One region of the Streptomyces sirii genome, then DNA from elsewhere that is predicted to be linked to it. Evidence: riboswitches for the same ligand, from Rfam matches in the RefSeq annotation. Region 1 holds a riboswitch; each other region holds the start of a gene.
The links. A riboswitch is a leader RNA that binds a small molecule or an ion and turns the genes downstream of it on or off. The one in region 1 is predicted to bind cyclic di-AMP.
Positions count from the first base shown of each region.

Region 2: another riboswitch for cyclic di-AMP. It lies ahead of WAB15_RS25285 (NlpC/P60 family protein); the one in region 1 lies ahead of WAB15_RS19510 (M23 family metallopeptidase).
Region 3: another riboswitch for cyclic di-AMP. It lies ahead of WAB15_RS17185 (transglycosylase family protein); the one in region 1 lies ahead of WAB15_RS19510 (M23 family metallopeptidase).
Region 4: another riboswitch for cyclic di-AMP. It lies ahead of WAB15_RS30190 (M23 family metallopeptidase); the one in region 1 lies ahead of WAB15_RS19510 (M23 family metallopeptidase).

Region 1 is NZ_CP147982.1:4,364,813-4,369,946, reverse strand. Features, by position in the region: gene WAB15_RS19525 (helix-turn-helix domain-containing protein) at 1-53, opposite strand, end outside; gene WAB15_RS19520 (PP2C family protein-serine/threonine phosphatase) at 323-1,405, shown strand; gene WAB15_RS19515 (DUF2332 domain-containing protein) at 1,428-2,579, opposite strand; cyclic di-AMP (ydaO/yuaA leader) riboswitch at 2,860-3,015, shown strand; gene WAB15_RS19510 (M23 family metallopeptidase) at 3,027-4,151, shown strand; gene WAB15_RS19505 (aldo/keto reductase) at 4,327-5,134, shown strand, end outside.
Region 2 is NZ_CP147982.1:5,581,615-5,586,748, reverse strand. Features, by position in the region: gene WAB15_RS25295 (M23 family metallopeptidase) at 1-449, shown strand, start outside; gene pcrA (DNA helicase PcrA) at 548-3,052, opposite strand; cyclic di-AMP (ydaO/yuaA leader) riboswitch at 3,334-3,502, shown strand; gene WAB15_RS25285 (NlpC/P60 family protein) at 3,510-4,667, shown strand; gene WAB15_RS25280 (hypothetical protein) at 4,834-5,134, opposite strand, start outside.
Region 3 is NZ_CP147982.1:3,855,531-3,860,664, forward strand. Features, by position in the region: gene WAB15_RS17175 (septum formation initiator family protein) at 22-474, opposite strand; gene eno (phosphopyruvate hydratase) at 719-2,005, opposite strand; gene WAB15_RS17185 (transglycosylase family protein) at 2,323-2,973, opposite strand; cyclic di-AMP (ydaO/yuaA leader) riboswitch at 2,981-3,191, opposite strand; gene WAB15_RS17190 (transglycosylase family protein) at 3,401-4,423, opposite strand; gene WAB15_RS17195 (cytochrome P450) at 4,703-5,134, opposite strand, start outside.
Region 4 is NZ_CP147982.1:6,700,814-6,705,947, reverse strand. Features, by position in the region: gene WAB15_RS30205 (GNAT family N-acetyltransferase) at 1-847, opposite strand, end outside; gene WAB15_RS30200 (HPr family phosphocarrier protein) at 983-1,264, shown strand; gene WAB15_RS30195 (GntR family transcriptional regulator) at 1,610-2,299, opposite strand; gene WAB15_RS30190 (M23 family metallopeptidase) at 2,505-3,305, opposite strand; cyclic di-AMP (ydaO/yuaA leader) riboswitch at 3,318-3,474, opposite strand; gene WAB15_RS30185 (M16 family metallopeptidase) at 3,710-5,092, opposite strand; gene WAB15_RS30180 (M16 family metallopeptidase) at 5,131-5,134, opposite strand, start outside.

The DNA of each region.
Region 1 (5,134 bases):
AACCGGTCCGCCGCCGGCACGTCCTCGCTCCGGAAAACCATCTCGTTCAGCATGTTTCCCCCTTCAAGCTGCACGCCCGAAGAGATGATCACGGACCCGGATAAGCGTCTGATGAACGTCTCCGACGGGGCCCGTCCCGTGACCCGTCCGGCCCCCGACGGCTCGCCGCACGGCCTCGCACCGGCAACCCTTGGGGAGTCGAGGCGGCCGACACGCCGCTGCTCGTACGGAAGACGGGCGGGAGCGGAAGAGGCCGGTGCGGATGCGGCAGGTCGACGGGCGCCCTACGGGCGACGGGGAGCGGCGGGCGCGCCGTGAGCGGATGCCCCCGCCGGTGCGGCGCCTGGCGCGCTGGCTCCCCGCCCTGCTGATCGCCGCCGGCCTCGCCTTCGACCTGGGGACCCCGCCCAGCTACACCGCCTCCCCCTTCTTCGCCGCCGCGCCCCTGGTCGCGGCGCCGCTGCTGTCGTTGGCCAGCACCGCCCTCACGGCCGTGGCCGCCATGGCCGGCGAGGTCTGGGGGGTGACGTACCGCAGCACCGCCCCGAACTACCACGAGTCGGTGACGGAGCTCGCCACGGTCTTCGTCGTCGCCCTGCTGGCGCTGGGCATCAACCGGGTCGTGCGGACGAGCGATGCCCATCTGGCGTCCGTACGGGACGTCTCGGAGGCCGCCCAGCGCGCCGTACTGCCGCTGCCGCCCGAGCGGCTGGCCGGGCTCGCGATCGCCGCCCGCTATGTGGGCGCGCGGGCGGACGCCGGGATCGGCGGCGATCTCTACGCGGTGCAGGACACCCCGCACGGCGTGCGGCTGATCGTCGGCGACGTACGCGGCAAGGGCCTGGAGGCGGTGGAGGCCGCGGTGGTCGTCATCGGCGCCTTCCGGGAGGCGGCGGAGCAGGAGACCACCCTGGAGGCGGTGGCCGGCCGGCTGGAGCGGGCGCTGCAGCGGGAGGGCAGGCGGCGCGGAGGGTTGGACCGGTTCGAGGGGTTCACCACCGCCGTGCTGGCGGAGATCCCCGCCAACGGGCGGCCCGCGCTGCGGGTCCTCAACCGGGGCCACCCGGCTCCCCTGATGCTCACCCCGGACGGCGGGCTGCGCGAGCTGGCCCCAGGGGCGCCGGCGCTGCCCCTGGGGATGAGCGAGGTGGCGAGCTGGCCCGACCGCTCGGACGAGACGTTCCTCCCGGCCGGCTCGCTGCTGCTGTTCTTCACCGACGGCATGACCGAGGCCCGCGACTTCCGCGGCCGCTTCTACGACCCCTCGAACCGGCTGCGCGGCCGCCGCTTCCCCGGCCCGGACGCCCTCCTGGACACCCTCGTCGAGGATGTGGCACGGCATACGGGCGGAGCCTCGGCGGACGACATGGCCCTGCTGGCGGTGCAGCGGCCCATGGGGGAGTAGGGGCGCGGCGCGTGGGGGCCGGTCAGCCTCTCCGTGCCGCCGCTTTCGGCAGCCGGTGCAGGCTCTCGCCGTGCGGGCCGGTGAGCGCGACCGGCCGCCCGTCCAGGGCGAGGGTCAGCCGTCCGTCCTCCGGGCGCCCGGAGTGGTGCTCCGGCGCGGTGATCCACGGCAGGACGGAGTGGTGCTCGTTGGAGATCCAGTGCCCACCGCCGGGCCGTCCGTCGAGCAGCGACCGTACGAGGCGCGCGAACTCCTCGCTGCGGGCGGGCGGAAGGTAGTTCAGCACGGCGCTGTGGAAGACGACCAGCGTCGCCTCGGGCGGTGCCGCGGCGGCCAGCGCGGGCAGCTCGTCGATCAGATCGCCGCGTACGATCCGCGGCCGCGGCGCCGCCCGTACGGCCTCGACGGCGGCGGAGAGCCGCGCCGTGCGCTCCCCCTCGCCCGGCCAGACGAGCGACTGGAGCCAGCGCAGATCGTCCGGTGCGCCGACGGGGTCGAGCGGGTTCAGATCGATTCCGGCCCGCCAGACGATCTCCGGCAGCCGGCCGGGCAGCTCCTCGGGCGCCCAGTCCGTGCGGCAGCGGAACTCCACCGGGCCGTCCGGCGCCCCCACCTCGACGGTCCGCGGGGTGCCCGCGGGCTGCCCCTCGTACCGGGAGGCGGACTCGTACCGGTACCGGTAACTGTCGGGATGCAGGCACAGCCCGGCCGACGCGCCGACCTCCAGCAGAGCCAGCGGCTGCGGCAGCCGGGCGAGCAGCGGCAGCAGCGTGGCACAGCGGGCCGGCTCGTTGGTCTGGGTGGCGCGCTGCATGATCACCGCGCGGACCTCGTCCCAGTGCCGGACCGTCCACTCGCGCCAGCGTCCGTACGCCGCCTCGTCGCGCGGGCCCTGCTCCGCGTGCGGGCCGTCGAGCTGGCGGACGGCGGCGAGCAGGAGGTTCGGCTGCTGCTTGTTGCCGGCCGGCAGCGACCCCGACAGCAGATCGCAGAACTCCGGGTCCTGGCTGATCCGCGCGGTCAGCTCCGCATGGGCGTCGGACCGTCCCCGCGCCTCCCGCCAGGAGAACTCCCGGTAGCGCTCCGCCAGATCCGCCGCCGCGCTCCGGCCGATACCGCCCTTGACGTTTCCGGAGCTCACGGTGTTCCCCGCGCTCTCGACGTTGACGACCATGATCCGACGTTACGCCCTCACGTTCCGTAACTGAGGGGCGCCCCTCCGCATAACGACTGACGCACAATCAGCACGAGATCGTTTAGGGGTGCATGGTCAACTCGCCCGCTTTGTTGGCATGGTGACCGAAAAAGTCCCCGCCACCTCTCATGCGGAACGGATAAGGATTCCCGGGAAGGCTTGGAAAACAGTCGCGACCTCTATTACTGTCCGATAACGCAGCGCGGTCGTCCCAGCCGTCGCAAGAGGCGGCACCGCGCGCCGACGCCGAATCCCGCATGCGCTTTTCACGCTCCTCCAGCACTTCGAACTGCACCAAGGGAACCGGGGAACCACCACCTTGGGGTGAATCGGGCGCCTCCGCCAGAGTGGCCCGTAGGAGACCTTCCTGCTCCGAACCCGTCAGCTAACCCGGTAGGCGAGAAGGAAGGAAAGGAGTGCGCCCCCGTGGCGTCCAACAGGCCTGCCCCCGAGGCTCCGTCCGCATACCGACTCGACCACCGAGGTGCCTTCGAAGGCCCGGGTGATCCGGAGGGCATAGCGGACATAGACGGCGACGGCGCATGGGAGGAGTGGAACCCCACAGAGGAGTCGCTCCGCCCGGTCCGCGGCAAGCACCGGGTGGCCAAGCAGCGCGGCGGCGGACTCGCCCGTAGCGGCACGGTCCTGGGTGTCGGCGTCATCGCGGCGGTCGGCGCGGGTGGCATGGCCACCGCCGAGGACCGACCGCCGGTCCCGATCTCCATGCCCGACATCGGCGGCATGGCCCACGAGATCTCCGACAGCCTCCCGGACGCCGAGGCCCTCCCGGGGATCGGCGGCCTCATATCCGACTCCGGCGGATCGGACTCCGGAAGCGACTCCACCGGCCCGCTCACCCAGGTCAGCCAGACCGGTACGACCGGTACGGGCGCCAACGCCGGCGAGGCGCTGCGCAGCCGCATCCTCCAGCAGGCCGACGCGCAGCAGGGCGCCGCCGAGGAGCAGGCCCGCGAAGCGGCCGAGGACGCCGCGGTCAAGCAGGCGGCGACGCGAGCGACCGCAGCCCAGAAGACGGCCCAGGACGCGGCGGACAAGGCTGCTGCCGCCAAGAAGGCGGCGGAGTTGGAGGCCAAGCGCAAGGCCGAGGAGGCGGCGCGCCGGAAGGCGGAGGCCGAACGGCTGGCCCAACTGGCGAAGAGCTTCATCACCCCCGTCGCCTCCTACACCCTGACCGCCAGCTTCGGGCAGGCCGGCGACCGCTGGGCCGCCGACCACACGGGCCAGGACTTCGCCGCACCGACGGGTACGCCCGTCAGGGCGGTGCACTCCGGCACCATCACCCAGGCCGGCTGGGCCGGTTCGTACGGCTACCGCATCGTCCTCACCCTCGACGACGGCACCGAGCTGTGGTTCTGCCATCTGTCCTCGATGGTCAAGACCTCGGGCAAGGTCAACACCGGCGATGTGATCGGCCGCGTCGGCGCCACCGGCAATGTCACCGGTCCCCACCTCCACCTGGAGGTACGCCCCGGCGCCGGCGACCCGATAGACCCGATGCCGTGGCTGCGCGATCACGGCCTGAACGTCTGAGGACTCGGCCCGCCGGAAGACGGGTCTGAGGGCCCACCGTGAGGTGGCGGCCTCAACGCGTCTCGGGAGGTTTTCCGAGTGCAAGCCCCGGGGGAATCCCCGGGGCTTCCCTCATTGCACCCCCCTTAACTCCTCCCCGGGAATAACTCCCTTCCTCCCCGCGCTGCAACAACGCATGACCTCGACACACCCCACCCCCCAGAACCGCCGGAACCTCGGCTCGCTCGCCGTCTCCCCGCTCGCCCTCGGCGGCAATGTCTTCGGCTGGACGGCCGACGAAGCCGAGTCGTTCGCCGTGCTCGACGCGTATGCGGCAGGCGGTGGCAACTTCATCGACACCGCCGACGCCTATTCCGCCTGGGCACCCGGCAACAAGGGCGGCGAATCCGAGGCCCTCATCGGCAACTGGCTGGCCTCCCGCCGCAATCGCTCCGAGGTCGTCGTCGCCACCAAGGTCGGTGCCCACCCCGACTACAAGGGCCTGAGCCCGGCCACCATCAAGTCCGCGGTCGACGAATCCCTCACCCGTCTCCGCACCGACTACATCGACCTCTACTACACCCACTACGACGACGAATCGGTCGAGGTCTCGGAGATCATCGGTACGCTCGACGAGCTCGTCCAGGCCGGCAAGGTCCGTGAGATCGCGGCCTCCAACATCTCCGCGCGGCGCCTGGAGGAGTCCCTGGCCTTCTCCGCCCGCGAGGGCGTGGCCCGTTACGTCGCCCTCCAGCCGCACTACAACCTGGTCTCCCGCGACACCTACGAGGGCGAACTCGCCGACGTGGCCGCCCGTGAGGGCGTGGGCGCCGTCCCGTACTGGGCCCTCGCCGCCGGCTTCCTCACCGGCAAGTACCGCCCGGGCACCGATGTCGACAGCGCCCGCTCCGCGAAGGCCGGCCAGTACCTCGCCACCGAGCGCGGGCTGCGCGTCCTTCAGGCCCTCGACACCGTCGCCGCCGCGCACCAGGCCGAGGTCGCCA
Region 2 (5,134 bases), 1.2 Mb from region 1:
CGCTGGAGCGCAAGCGCAAGGCGGAGGAGGCGGCCCGCAAGGAGGCGATGCGGCCCAAGTTCGTGCTGCCGGTCAGCCAGCACGGGCTGAGCGCGCTCTTCGGCCAGGCCGGGGTGAACTGGATGTCCGTCCACACCGGCATCGACTTCCCGGTCGACTACGGCACCCCGGTCCTGTCCGCCACCGACGGCACCGTCCGCACCCAGTGGAACTCCGCCTACGGGAACATGGCGATCGTGACCTCGCCCGACGGCACGGAGACCTGGTACTGCCATCTGAGCAGCACCAAGATCCGCTCCGGGTCGATCAAGGCCGGCGACCAGATCGCCTATTCGGGCAACTCCGGCAACTCGACGGGACCGCATCTGCACTTCGAGGTGCGGCCCGGCGGAGGCTCGGCGATCGACCCGCTGCCGTGGCTGCGCAGCCACGGGCTCGACCCGAACTGACCCCCGGCGTACCGTTCCTGCAACGTCAGGCGTGCCGTTCCCGCAGCGTCGGGCCGGCGCCCGCTTCCCCGTCCTGCGCCGGCCCCCGTCCCGACCGCCTACAGCTTCTCGACGGGCGCGTACCGCAGCAGCAGCCGCTTGGGCTTCTCGCCGCCGAAGTCGATGGTCGCCTCGGCGTTGTCGCCGCTGCCCTTGACGCCGACGACCGTGCCGAGCCCGAAGCTGTCGTGGGTGACGCGGTCGCCGACGGCCAGCGAGACCACCTCGCGGTCCTTGGTGCGCCGGGTCGCGAAGCCGCTCGGGCCCTTCGAGCGGGCCGACGAGAGCGTGGCGCCGATGCCGCCGCCGAGGCCGCCCGTGCCGCCGCCCCTGGACGAGAGGTTGCCCATGGACGCCGAAGGCGTCGCCGGACCCGTCCGCCGCCACTGCACGTAGTTGTCCGGGATCTCCTCCAGGAACCGGGAGGGCGGGTTGTACGACGGCTGGCCCCAGGCGCTGCGCATCGTCGAGCGGGTGACGTAGAGCCGCTCGCGGGCGCGGGTGATGCCGACATAGGCCAGCCGGCGCTCCTCCTCCAGCTCCTTGGTCTGGCCCAGCGCCCGCATGTGCGGGAAGACGCCGTCCTCCATGCCGGTCAGGAAGACGACCGGGAACTCCAGGCCCTTGGCGGTGTGCAGCGTCATGAGGGTGATCACGCCGCTGCCCTCCTCGTCCTCGTCCGGGATCTGGTCGGAGTCGGCGACCAGCGCGACCTGCTCCAGGAAGTCGGCGAGGGTGCCCGGGCCCGGGGCGGCAGCCCCCGATGTCGCGGCCTCGCCGCGGTCCTGCTCGAACTCCAGGGCCACGGCCGCGAGTTCCTGGAGGTTCTCGATCCGGGTCTCGTCCTGCGGGTCGGTGGAGGCCTGGAGCTCGGCGAGGTAGCCCGTGCGCTCCAGGACGGCTTCCAGGATCGTGGCGGGCCCCGCGCCGGACTCGACGATCGTGCGCAGCTCCTCCATCAGGACGTTGAAGCGCTTGACGGCGTTGGCGGAGCGGGCCGCCATGCCGTACGCCTCGTCGACCCGGCGCAGCGCCTGCGGGAAGGTGATCTTCTCGCGCGAGGACAGGGCGTCGATCATCGCCTCGGCGCGCTCGCCGATACCGCGCTTGGGGACGTTGAGGATGCGGCGCAGCGGGACGGTGTCCTCGGGGTTGGCGAGCACCCGCAGATACGCCAGGACGTCGCGGACCTCCTTGCGCTCGTAGAAGCGCACGCCGCCGACGACCTTGTAGGGCAGACCGACCCGGATGAAGATCTCTTCGAAGACTCGGGACTGGGCGTTGGTGCGGTAGAAGACGGCGACGTCGCCGGCCTTGGCGTCGCCGGCGTCGGTGAGGCGGTCGATCTCGTCGGAGACGAACTGGGCCTCGTCGTGCTCGGTGTCGGCGACATAGCCGGTGATCTCGGGGCCGGCGCCGGCGTCCGTCCAGAGGTTCTTGGGGCGGCGGTTCTCGTTGCGCTCGATGACCGCGTTGGCGGCGGACAGGATCGTCTGGCTGGAGCGGTAGTTCTGCTCCAGCAGGATCGTCGTGGCGTCCGGGTAGTCCTCCTCGAACTGGAGGATGTTGCGGATCGTGGCACCTCGGAAGGCGTAGATCGACTGGTCGGCGTCGCCGACGACGCACAGCTCGGCGGCCGGGATGTCGGCCGTTCCCCGGCCGACCAGCTCGCGCACCAGGGTGTACTGGGCGTGGTTGGTGTCCTGGTACTCGTCGACGAGCACATGGCGGAAGCGGCGGCGGTAGTGCTCGGCGACGTCCGGGAAGGCCTGGAGCAGATTGACCGTCGTCATGATGATGTCGTCGAAGTCCAGGGCGTTGGCCTCGCGCAGCCGCGCCTGATACATCGCATACGCCTCGGCCAGCGACTTCTCGAACCCGTCGGCCGCCGTCTGGGCGAAGGTCTCCTCGTCGATGAGCTCGTTCTTGAGGTTGGAGACCTTCGCGCTGAAGGACTTGGGCGGGAAGCGCTTGGGGTCCAGGTCCAGATCGCGGCAGACCAGCGCCATCAGGCGCTTGGAATCGGCCGCGTCGTAGATCGAGAAGGAGGAGGTGAAGCCGAGCTTCTTGGACTCGCGGCGCAGGATGCGCACGCAGGCGCTGTGGAAGGTGGAGACCCACATGGCGTTGGCGCGCGGGCCGACCAGCTGCTCGACGCGCTCCTTCATCTCGCCCGCGGCCTTGTTGGTGAACGTGATCGCGAGGATCTGGCCGGGGTGGACATGGCGCTCGGCGAGCAGATGCGCGATGCGGTGCGTGAGCACCCTGGTCTTGCCGGATCCGGCGCCCGCGACGATCAGCAGCGGGCCTCCGGCGTGCACGACCGCGGCCTTCTGCTCGTCGTTGAGCCCCTCCAGCAGCGCGGCCGGGTCGACGGGCGGACGGGCGGCGCCGTCGCGGTAGTACGCCTCGGTGTGCAAGGGCGCGTCGAACCTCCCGCCGAAGAGGTCGGCGGGGACCTCCTCCGGGACCGGCTCGTGCTCGTCCTCGGGAGGCGGCGGGTGCTCCTCCTCGCCCTTGGGGCCGAGGTCCGCCAGAAAGCTGTCGTCAAAGAGGCTGCTCATCGCCCACCGAGTCTAGGCCGCCGCACTGACAGCGCGCCGGGGAGTCCACGATTGTCCGTGCCGGGGCAGGTCAGGCGACCGGAGGCGGAACCGCCGGGTGCCGGCCGACTACCCCGAACCCGACATCTGACGCAACACCCCCCGCCGCGCGTTCAGGTCACAAAAAGGTTTCGGGCATATCGAACATCAGCCTTCACAGGAGCCACACGAATTGGCTAACGTCCTCGCTCAGGCAGCCCGCCTCCCCGCGGTCGACAGCTTCCGCACGGGCCGCCGCGCCGAGTCCGGCCCTGCCATCAGGCATCCGGAGCCGGGGACCCACCAGCACCACCGGGGTGAATCGATCCAGCGGCCGTCGTCGGCGGCCGCACGGACCGTAGGGCAAGCCTTCCGTCAGCGACACCGCCCGAACCCGACAGCTAACCCGGTAGGCGGTCCACGGAAGGAGTTGCCGGCCTTGGCGTCCCATCGCAAGCCGCGCACCAGCGTTCTCATCTCGCCCGGTAGCCGGCGTACGGCGGCCGGGCTCACCACCGCCGCGCTCGCCTCGGTCACCCTGCTCTCGCAGTCCGCCGACGCCGCCCCCAGGGCGCCCAGACCCTCGATCGAAGAGGTCAAGAAGAAGGTCGACGACCTCTACCACCAGGCCGAGGTGGCCACCCAGAAGTACAACGCCGCCAAGGAGCGCGCCGAGCACCAGAGCGCCACCGTCGACGGTCTGCTCGACGCCGCCGCCAAGCGCGCGCAGCGGATGAACGAGTCCCGGCGCGAACTGGGCACCTTCGCCTCGGCGCAGTACCGCACCGGCGGCATGAACCCGACGGCGCAGCTGATGCTCGCCAAGGACCCGCAGCAGTTCGTCGACCGCAGCCACCTGATGGAGCGGCTGACCAGCCGGCAGAAGCAGGCGGTCACCGACTACCAGGAGCAGGCGGCGGCCGCGGCGCGGCAGCGGGCCAAGGCCACCAGCAGCCTGGAGCAGCTGCAGCACTCGCAGGCCTCGCTGAAGGAGTCCAAGCAGTCCGTCCAGGGGAAGCTGGCCGAGGCCCGGCAGCTGCTGTCGCGGCTCACCGCACAGGAGAAGGCGCGGCTGGCGGAGCTGGAGCGCCAGAAGGAGGAGGCGGCCCGGCGCAAGGCCGCCGAGGAGGCGCGCCGGCAGCAGGAGGCCGAGCGCCAGCGGCAGCAGGACGGCTCGACGGGCGACTCGACGGGTGGTCAGACCGGCGGCGGCACCAGCGACGGCGGCTCCACCGGGGACTCGTACGCCACCAAGGCGGAGAAGGCCCTGGCGTTCGCCCGCACCCAGATGGGCAAGCCGTACGTCTGGGGCGCCACCGGGCCCAGCTCCTACGACTGCTCGGGGCTGACGCAGGCGGCGTGGAAGGCGGCCGGGGTCGATCTGCCGCGGACGACCTGGGACCAGGTCAAGGTCGGCCAGCGGGTGGCGACCAAGGATCTTCAGCCCGGTGACCTGGTGTTCTTCTACGACGACATCAGCCACGTCGGCATGTACATAGGCGGCGGCAAGATGATCCACGCTCCCAAGCCGGGCGCCTACGTCCGCGAGGAGTCGATCTACTACATGCCGATCTACGGGAGCGTCCGCCCGGCCTGAGGCCGGCCCCGCCTCCCTGTGAGGACCGCTCCTTCCCGAAGCGCCCCAGGGCGCTCGACAAGGCCACCCCCCACGGGTCACCCCCCACACGCCACCGCGCGGCCATCGGCTCCGGATTCCGGAGCACGGTGACCGCGCGGTGTGCCGTAGGGGAGGGGCGCCGCCGTCAGGTCCAGAGCACCGCGATGAAGATGTTGGCGATCGTGAGCCCGCCCACCGCGCCGAACAGCGGCGCGGGGACCTTCTCCTCGTCCCGCTTGACGTAGACCAGCGCCAGGATCACCACCAGGACGGCCATCTTGACGCCGATCTTGATGTTGTTGACCGGGTGGTCCTGGGCCTGGTTGAGGCCGACCAGCACGATGCCGGTGACCAGCATCGTCAGCGCGCCGTGCAGCATGGCCGGCACGAAGCGGGCGGTGCCCGCACCCATCGCCTTCATCTGGGTCAGAAAGCCGCCCAGCAGG
Region 3 (5,134 bases), 510 kb from region 1:
GTACGGCCCGAGGCGCACCCCCTAGCGCTTGTCGGCCGCGTCGACGGCGCTCCACAGATTCTCGTACCAGGGGCGCCGCGCCGCCTGCGGTCCCCTCGGGGCGGCGGCGGAACCGGAGCCGTCCTGGACGAGGTAGCCGGTCTCCCCCGGCATGACGTAGTGCAGTTGCCGGCGGGCCTGCTGGCGTACGTACTCCGGGTCCTGCCACCGGGCCCGCTGCTCGCGCAGCCGGTCCAGCTCGGCACCGGCGTCCTGGGCCTTGCGGCGCTGTTCGGCGATGTCGGAGCGCTGGGAGATGTACTGCCTTATGGGGTACGCGAGGGCGACCACCAGGGAGCACATCACCAGCGCCAGCAGGGCGGCGCGGCCGGTGAGGCGGTTGCGGCGGGGCGGGCGGGCTCGGTAGACGCGGGCGGCGGCCTGCTCGCCGAGCGCCTTGAGTCGGGTCGCGGTCGAGAACCGGTCCGCGGGCACGTCGTCTCCCCTTCACTGACTGACGCCGGACTGCATCAAGCAGGTACGTCCCCGGCAACGGTACGGGACCGTCGCCGGGGACGTACGGAGGTGCTCGGCCGTAACGTCAGCCGATCAGCCGTGACGCGGAGCTCCGCTCCGCGTCAGTTCGCCGGGCGCTGCACCGAATCAGTTCGCGGAGCGCTGTACTGATTCAGTTCGCGGAGCGCTGTACTGAATCAGTTCGCGGAGCGCTGTACTGATTTCAGTTCGCGGAGCGAAACCGCGGGAAGGCGGAGCGGCCGGCGTAGACCGCGGCGTCGTCGAGGATCTCCTCGATGCGCAGCAGCTGGTTGTACTTGGCGACGCGCTCGGAGCGGGCCGGGGCACCGGTCTTGATCTGGCCGCAGTTGGTGGCGACGGCCAGGTCGGCGATGGTGACGTCCTCGGTCTCACCGGAGCGGTGCGACATCATGCACTTGAAGCCGTTGCGCTGGGCCAGCTCGACGGCGTCCAGGGTCTCGGTCAGCGAGCCGATCTGGTTGACCTTCACCAGCAGCGCGTTGGCGGAGCCCTCCTCGATGCCGCGGGCGAGGCGCTCGGGGTTGGTGACGAACAGGTCGTCGCCGACCAGCTGGACCTTGGCGCCGAGCTTGTCGGTGATGACCTTCCAGCCGGCCCAGTCGTCCTCGAACAGCGGGTCCTCGATGGAGACCAGCGGGTAGGCGTCGACCAGCTCCGCGTAGTACTCGGTCATCTCGGCGGCCGAGCGGGACTGGCCCTCGAACTGGTACGTGCCGTCCTTGTAGAACTCGGAGGCGGCGACGTCCAGCGCGAGCGCGATGTCCTGGCCGGGGGTGTAACCGGCCTGCTTGACGGCCTCCAGGATGAGGTCGAGGGCCTCGCGGTTGGAGCCCAGGTTCGGGGCGAAGCCGCCCTCGTCGCCGAGGCCGGTGGACAGGCCGCGCTCCTTGAGAACCTTCTTGAGGGTGTGGTAGACCTCCGCGCCCCAGCGCAGCGCCTCGGAGAAGGACTCCGCGCCGATCGGCGCGATCATGAACTCCTGGATGTCCACGTTGGAGTCGGCGTGCGAGCCGCCGTTGAGGATGTTCATCATCGGCACGGGCAGCACGTGCGCGTTCGGGCCGCCGAGGTAGCGGAACAGCGGGAGGTCGCTGGCCTCGGAGGCGGCGTGCGCGACGGCGAGGGAGACGCCGAGGATGGCGTTGGCGCCGAGCGAGCCCTTGTTGTCGGTGGCGTCCAGGTCGAACATCGCCTGGTCGATCAGCCGCTGCTCGGTCGCGTCGTAGCCGACGAGCTCCGGGCCGATCTGCTCGATGACGGCCAGGACGGCCTTCTCGACGCCCTTGCCGAGGTAGCGGTTCGGGTCGCCGTCGCGGAGCTCGATGGCCTCGAAGGCGCCGGTCGAGGCGCCGGACGGCACGGCGGCACGGCCCGTGCTGCCGTCGTCGAGGCCGACCTCGACCTCGACCGTGGGATTACCTCGCGAGTCGAGAATTTCGCGGGCTACGACGACGTCGATGGACGGCACGTTGTCTCCTTCGTGGGTGTCTGGAGTTCTGCAGCACGAGCCTAACGGCCCGGGGCGCGTGCGCTTGCCCTTGGCCCGCTCCGTGGGACGGAATGACGGAACAAAGAGCCCAAAGGCGCAGTTCACGGGATGTTTCGCCACACTGTTCGCTGAGCGGGTAAAAGCGCGAGACGCAGCTGGTCACGGCGGTGCGGACCGCGGCGCATGGAGAAGCCCCGCCGCGGCGCGCTGGGGGGAGTGGCGCGCCGGACGGGGCGGTCTCACGGAGGAACGGGGCCCGCCGCTTCGGCGGGCGGGAGTCCCGGTGAGCGGACGGCTCAGATGCTGAGCTGCTGACCCGGGAAGATCAGGTTCGGGTTGCCGCCGATGACCGACTTGTTGGCCTCGTAGAGCGACTTCCAGTTGGTGCCGTGGGCCTTGGCTATCTTGGCGAGGGTGTCGCCGGACTTGACGGTGTAGTCGCCGCCGCGCTCGGACTTCTTCGGGGCCGGCTGGGCCTTCTCGGCCTTGGGGGCCGGGGCCTTCTTCACCTCGGGCTTGGCCTCGTCCTGCTTGGGGGCGGACTTGGTGGAGGTGTCGAGGTCGGGGGACGGGCCACCGGAGGTCAGGCCGCCGGCACCGGCGCAGGACCAGGCACCCGGGCCCTGGATGGCGAGGAGCTTCTCGGCGGCGGCGATCTGCTGGGCCTTGGTGGCCAGGTCGGCGCGCGCCGCGTACTGGGTGCCACCGGCGGCGGCCCAGCTGGAGTTGGAGAACTGCAGGCCACCGTAGTAGCCGTTACCGGTGTTGATCGACCAGTTGCCACCGGACTCGCACTGGGCGACCTTGTCCCAGGTGGCGACCGAGGCGGCGGAGGCGGACGTGGCGCCCATCAGCGGGACGGCGACGGCGGCACCGGCGACACCGGCGAGGGTGGCGACGCGGACGGCCTTGGAGGGACGACGGTGCTTGCCCTTGTTGATCAGCATGGTTCGTTCGTTTCCTCACCGACGCCTACGAGGTGAGCTGTCGGGTTCGGGCTGTGAGTCGCCCGGCCGGGCGCGCGTGGCGCACCTGGCTTCACCCCAAGCCGACTGACCCGCTTTCACGGACCGGGCCGGCGCCTACCTTGGTTCCCCCGCTCCTGCCTTCGGCGCTTGCGCGTCAACTACCTCCGACCACCGGCAGGATTCGGCGTGTGATCGAAGGGGCCCGCTTTGGCGAGCGGTCCTGACCGTAAGCAGTAATCCCCTTGGTGTTCAAACCCCACCTTCTGAACCAAGTTGACCGTTTTTGATCACGGGTTGGTCACATATCTGCAGGTGGGACCCGTTATGACGGCGGCGGGCGGATCTGCCCGCCCGCCGCCCAACGAGAGCCTTGTCTCACTTTCCCAAAGGGGACGAATACGGCGAACTAGCCTGCCGCATGCCCGAGATCGAGCCGCTGACCCGGCTGGATCAGGTTCTCGTCGGCCCCGATGACGCCCTCGTTGCGCTCGTAGAGCGCGGGCCAGCCGCCGGGCAGCCGGTGGGCCGCGGCGATGGCTGACAGGCTGTCACCCGGGCGCACGGTGTAGTCGCCGTCCGCCGGGTCCGTGCGGCGCCCGTCGTCGCCGCGCGAGGCGTGCCGGCCGCCGGGCGACCGGTCGCCGCCGTCGTCCTCGCCCGGGTCCGCGTCGCCGCGGTGCTTGCCCTTGCCGGGCGTCTGGCCGGGCGTACCGCTCGGGTCCGTACGGCCGGCGTCGCCGGCGGGGTCGGTGGGGCGGGAGGCGTCGTCGCCCTGGTCGCCGGGGGTGGCGGAGTCGGACGGCTCCGGGGTCTCGGGGGTGTCGCCGCCGTCGGACTCGGACGGCGCCGGCGTCTCCTGGGACGGCTCGTCGCCCGCGTCGTCGCGCGAGTCGTCGGACGATCCGTCGTGGGAGCCGCCCTGGGATCCGTCATGGGACCCCTTGGGCTCGGCCTCGTGGTCGCCCTCGTGAGCCTTGGAGTCGTCCGGGTCGCCGGGGTCATCGGACGAGCCGGTCGACGGGGGCTGGTCCCAGGGCGCCGGGTCGGCGTCTTCGTCGGACGGGTCGGGCCGCGGCGTGCTCGTGCTGCCCGGGTCGACCTTCGGCGCGCGGCCGTCCTTGGTGAGCCCGGCGTTGACGGCGCAGCTCGGCCAGGCGTCCGGGCCGCGGTCGTCGAGGATCGATTCGGCCACGGCTATCTGCTGGGCGCGGCTGGCGAGATCGGGGCGCGAGGCGTAGGCCCCGCCGCCGTAGTCGTCCCACATCTCCTGGGTCAGCTGCAGCCCGCCGTAGAAGCCGTTGCCCGAGGCGGCGCTCCACACCCCGCCGCTCTCGCACTGGGCGACCCGGTCCCAGGTCGCGGTGTCGGCGGCGTGTGCCCCACTGGCGGAGACCAGGGGCAGTGCGAGCCCCGCGCCGGTCACTCCCACCGTGACAAAGATGGCCGGTGCTTGACGGGGGCGACGATGTCGGCCGTTCCCGGAACGCATGCGGATGCCTTTCGCGCGGCGGTTGAGTTGTTCGACGACCGTTCGATTCCCCACCCCATCGGACGTCCGCTTATGCGTGCGCCCGCGTGAACGAATCGTGAATCCTGTCGACCGTCGATCGAAAGGTAGCCGGGGTCACGGGTAGTCACAAGCCGGTGTAGCGCAGATCACGCGGAGGTCACGCTGCTGACGCTGCGTCACCTTCGGCGATACCCCCGGTCAGGACCGTTCGGGCGTGAACTCCACCGGAAGGGACCGCAGTCCGCGCATGATGAGCCCGCCGCGCCAGCGCAGATCATCAGGATCCGTGGCAAACCGGATGTCCGGGAGCCGGGTCAGGAGCGTGGCGAGCGCGGTCTGCCCTTCGAGCCGGGCGAGCGGTGCGCCCAGGCAGTAGTGGATGCCGTGCCCGTATCCCAGATGCTGATTGTCACGTCGGGTCAGATCGAGAACATCGGGTTCGACAAAGCGTGACGGATCACGGTCCGCGGCGGCCAGCACCACCAGTACGGGATCGCCCTCGGCGATCCGCTGCCCGCCGAGCGTCAGCTCCTGCGTCGCGAACCGCCAGGTCGCCAGCTCCACGGGCCCGTCGTAGCGGAGCAACTCCTCGATGCCGGTGGCCAGCAGCTCGGTGTCGCCCGCCACCAT
Region 4 (5,134 bases), 2.3 Mb from region 1:
CGGCGATGACCGCGAGGTCGACCGGCTCGGGGATCTCTCCGAGCGCACGGACCGCCGGCACCCCTTCGGGGTCGAGCCGCCGCATGTCCTGGGGGAAGGCGTGGTTGACGGCGTGCACCCGGCCCGTGAAGCCGCAGGTGAGGATGTTGCGCAGCGCGGTGCGGCCGATTCCGCCGGGGGCGCGACCGGTCCCGATGACGGCGACCGAGCCGGGGGCCAGCAGCCGCTGCACGGAGCGGGCTTCGGCGCGCTGCTCGCGGCCGCGCATCACGGCCACGGACTGCTCGGTGGGCTCCAGGTCGAACTCCAGCCGGACCACGCCGTCTTCGAACGTCCGCTTCTGGGTGTACCCGGCGTCCGTGAAGACCTTGATCATTTTGGAGTTGGCGGGCAGCACCTCGGCGGCGAACCGCCTGATGCCGCGCTCACGGGCGACCGCCGCGATGTGCTCCAGGAGGGCGGAGGCCACTCCCCGCCCCTGATGGGCGTCCTGGACGAGGAAGGCGACCTCGGCCTGGTCGTCCTCGGGGTCCTTGGCGGGCAGGCCCTGGTCGTTGATCCGGTCGTAGCGGACGGTGGCGATGAACTCACCGCCGACCATGGCGGCGAGTCCGACGCGGTCGACGTAGTCGTGGTGAGTGAAGCGGTGCACATCGCGGTCGGACAACCGCGGGTAGGGGGCGAAGAAGCGGTAGTACTTCGACTCGTCCGAGACCTGTTCGTAGAAGGAGACCAGCCGCTCGGCGTCATCGGGGGTGATGGGGCGGATCCGCGCCGTGCCGCCGTCACGCAGCACCACATCGGCTTCCCAGTGGGTCGGGTATGCATGATCCGGCGGCTTCTGCATGCGGACAGAGTACGACCGGGCACTGACAACCGGCCCTCCCGCGTACGCTCGGGGCAGGACTCAGGGCTGCCGGAGCACTCCCGGCAGCGTGAGAGACTGGTCTAGACAACAGTCACGACTTTGAAGGGCAACACCATGGCTGAGCGCCGCGTCAATGTCGGTTGGGCCGAGGGCCTGCACGCCCGCCCCGCGTCGATCTTCGTCCGTGCGGCCACCGCTTCCGGCGTCCCGATGACGATCGCCAAGGCTGATGGCAACCCCGTCAACGCGGCCTCCATGCTCGCGGTCCTGGGCCTGGGCGCCCAGGGCGGCGAGGAGATCGTGCTGGCTTCCGACGCCGACGGCGCCGAGGCCGCGCTCGACCGCCTGGCGAAGCTCGTCGCCGAGGGTCTCGAGGAGCTCCCCGAGACCGTCTGAGTCCCCCAGGACCCTGTACATGCGGCGGCCCCGCCGCGGAGACCGGAACCCGGTCGCCGCGGCGGGGCCGTTTCGCTGCGGTCGCATTCATTTCCCCGTCGGCAACCCGCCCGAAAATGCCTCACCGCGGCACCGCGCCGCACCGCCGCTGAATCAGCTCTCCGGAAAGGCCGTACGGCTCGGCGCCCGGCACGGAAGCACAGGAATTGCGAATAAGGGCGGACGGCGGACCGAAATGCTGGCTCTGGAATAGCGGCGCTATACGAAAAACCGCCGCGCGGCCTTCGCACCCCATTCCCCCGCGCGCCTTTCCCCCTGCCCACCTCTTTGTATACGGGGCCCTTGTTAAGAGCGGGCGCGCGCTGTGTTGACGGGCCGTTTCGGATCCCTCACCTCGGCCTTGGCCGGGCGCCGCAGCCGGTACACCGGAAGCGAACGCTCGATATGAGCCGCCATCAGGGTGCGGGCGCGTTCCGCGTCCCCCCGGGCCACCGCGTCCAGCACCGCGCCGTGATCGTCCCAGGACTCGCCGGCCCTCGTCGGCGGCTCCACCGCGTACATCCACTCGATCTTGCGCCGCAGCTGGGTCAGCAGCGCGGTCAGGCTGGGGCTGCCGGCCGCCTGAGCGAGCGTCTCGTGGAACCAGCCGTCCAATTGGCGCAGGTCCGCGGGGTTGCCGTGCCGGGCCCGCTCACGTCCGAGCCGCACCAGGCCGCGCAGCACCTTCAGGTGGGCCGGGCTGCGGCGGGCGGCCGCGCGGGCGGCACCCAGCGGCTCCAGCAGCGCGCGGATGTCCAGCAGGTCGGCGGCCTCCTGCTCGGTGGGCTCGGCGACACAGGCGCCCGCGTGGTGGCGGGTGGTGACAAAGCCCTCCGACTGCAGGGTGCGCAGCGCTTCGCGGACCGGCACCCTGGAGACGCCGTAACGCGCCGCCAGGATCTCCTCGATCAGCCGACTCCCCGGCGCCAGCGCGCCGGAGACAATGTCCTCGCGAATCGCCGTGCACACCGCATGCGCGGAAATATGGCCTCGCATCGTCCGTGCCTCCGCCGTAATCCCCGGGAAACGCCGCCGGTTGACGACATTTCCGTGACTCTATTCGACCGGGACGGCTTTTCCGACGGACTCCGGTTATCCATGGATATTTTTTGGCCAATGGACGGATCCGACGTCGGGCGAAGCGGCGCATCAGTCGATGAAGCGGTGCGGCATCGGGCGAAGCGGAGGCGGCTGCGATGGATCAGACGTTGACGCCGTGCGCGCGCAGATACGCGATCGGGTCGATGTCCGAGCCGTAGTCCGGGGTGGTGCGGGCCTCGAAGTGCAGGTGCGGGCCGGTGACGTTGCCGGTGGCACCGGAGAGGCCGATCTGCTTGCCCGGGGTGACGCTCTCGCCGACCGAGACGGAGATCGACGACAGGTGGCCGTACTGGGTGTACGTGCCGTCGTTCATCTTGATCACGATGTTGTTGCCGTACGAGCCGCCCCAGCCGGCCTCGACGACGGTGCCCGCGCCGACGGCGTGGACGGAGGTCCCGGAGGCGGCGTGGAAGTCGATGCCGGTGTGGCTGCCCGAGGACCACAGGCTGCTGGACGCCTTGTAGGCGGTCGACACGTAGGAGCCGGCGATCGGGGCGACGAAGGCGTTGAGGCGCTTGCGCTCGGCCTCGCGGGCGGCGCGCTCCTTGGCCTCGCGCTCGGCCTTGGCCTTCTTGCGGGCCGCCTCGGCGCGGCGCTGGGCCTCCTCGGCCTGCTTCTTGGCGACGGCCTCGGCCTTCGCCCGCGCGGCGGCGGCCTCGGCGTCGGCCTGCTGCGCGTCGGCCTGGGCCTCGATGCGGTTGGCGAGCTCGTCACCGAGGACGACGGCCTGCTGCAGACCGGTGTCCTGGGTACGCGCCTCGTCCGTGGCGGCCAGCGCCGGCGAGGCCACCGAGGCGACAACGCCGGAGGCCGCGAGGGTGGCTATGCCTGCGATGTTGCGGGTCGAGCGGGCGGTGCGGCTCGCACGACGGTGCTTCCCGGTGGCACGTATGAACGCCATGTACTGGCTTGTCCTTTCCTTCCTTCTCGCCTACCGGGTTAGCTGACGGGTTCGGAGCAGGAAGGTCTCCTACGGGCTCCTCCGGAGAGGGGTCCGATTCACCCCAGGGGACGTGTGGGTCCCCGGCTCCCCTGGCTCGCGCCGTACGGGGACTCGGCGATGACTGTCCGGTGCCACTGTTGTGGCGGAGTTGTGACGAACAGCCGGACCGACGCTAATCGGGGCAACTTTCGATCGCCAAACAGAACCGCTTTTTTGTGCGGGATGCCACAAGAAGCGTCGCGGCCAGTCGTCATAAACCGGACATACGGCGGCTCCCGTGGCAGTGGAGCACCACGGGAGCCGCCGGTCGGACCTGATCTGCCGTCATACGGGGCGGCCAGGACGTGCCTTCCGGCTCGGCCCTAGCCGCCGACGACCGTCACCTCGCCCAATCCCAGCGCCTTGACGGGCTCGGCGATCTGGGCCGCGTCACCCACCAGGACCGTCACCAGCCGGTCCACCGGGAAGGCGCTGACCGCCGCCGCGGTCGCCTCGACCGTGCCGGTCTCCGCGAGGCGGGCGTACAACTGCGCCTGGAAGTCGTCCGGGAGTTGCTGCTCCACCTGGTCGGCCAGCGTGCCCGCGACGGCCGCCGCGGTCTCGTACTTCAGCGGCGCGACCCCGACGAGGTTCTGGACGGCGACATCGCGCTCCTCGTCCGTCAGCCCCTCCGCCGCGAGGGTCCGCAGCACCTGCCACAGGTCCTGGAGCGCCGGGACGGTGGAGGCGGTGTCCACCGAGCCGCTGATGGCGAGCAGGGAGGCGCCCGTCGCTCCCTCGGGGGAGCCGGGGGCGGTGGAGCGCAGTACCTGGCCGAAGGCGCGCACCCCGTAGGTGTAGCCCTTCTCCTCCCGCAGCACACGGTCCAGCCGGGAGGTGAGGGTGCCGCCCAGGCAGTACGTGCCGAGGACCTGCGCCGGCCACACCCGGTCGTGCCGGTCGGCGCCGATCCGGCCGATGAGCAGCTGCGTCTGGACGGCCCCGGGGCGGTCCACGATCACCACACGGCCGGTGTCGTCGGCGGCGATCGGCGCGGCCTTCAGCGGCTCGGCCGTCGAGCCGCTCCAGGCGCCGAGGGTCTCGGCGAGCGCCGCGTCCAGGTCGACACCGGTGAAGTCGCCGACGACGACGGCGGTGGCCGTGGCGGGCCGCACATGGGCGTCGTAGAAGGCCCGGACGGCCGCCGCGTCGATGCGGGCCACGGTCTCCTCGGTGCCCTGGCGGGGCCGCGACATGCGCGCGGTGGCCGGGAACAGCTCCTTGGACAGCGCCATGGCGGCACGCCGGGCCGGGTTCGCGAGCTCGTGCGGGATCTCGTCGAGGCGGTTGCGCACCAGCCGCTCGACCTCGCTGTCCGGGAAGGCGGGGGCGCGCAGCGCGTCGGCGAGCAGGCCGAGCGCGCGGGGCAGCCGGGAGGCCGGGACCTCCAGGGAGACCCGTACGCCGGGGTGGTCGGCGTGCGCGTCCAGCGTGGCGCCGCAGCGCTCCAGCTCGGCGGCGAACTCCTCGGCGTCGTACTTGTCGGTGCCCTCGGACAGCGCACGCGCCATGATCGTGGCGACGCCGTCCAGGCCCTCGGGCTCGGCGTCCAGCGGCGCGACGAGGTTGACCTCGACGGCGACGACCTGCTGACCGGGGCGGTGGCTGGTCAGCAGCGTGAGCCCGTTGGGGAGTTGGCTGCGGTCGGGGGCCGGGAAGGCCCACGGCTTGGGCGCGCCGCCCCGGGGCTGGGGGTGGAAGTCCATGGTGCTCATGGGGGACCCTGCGCGGTTGGTGGCGTCGCTCAC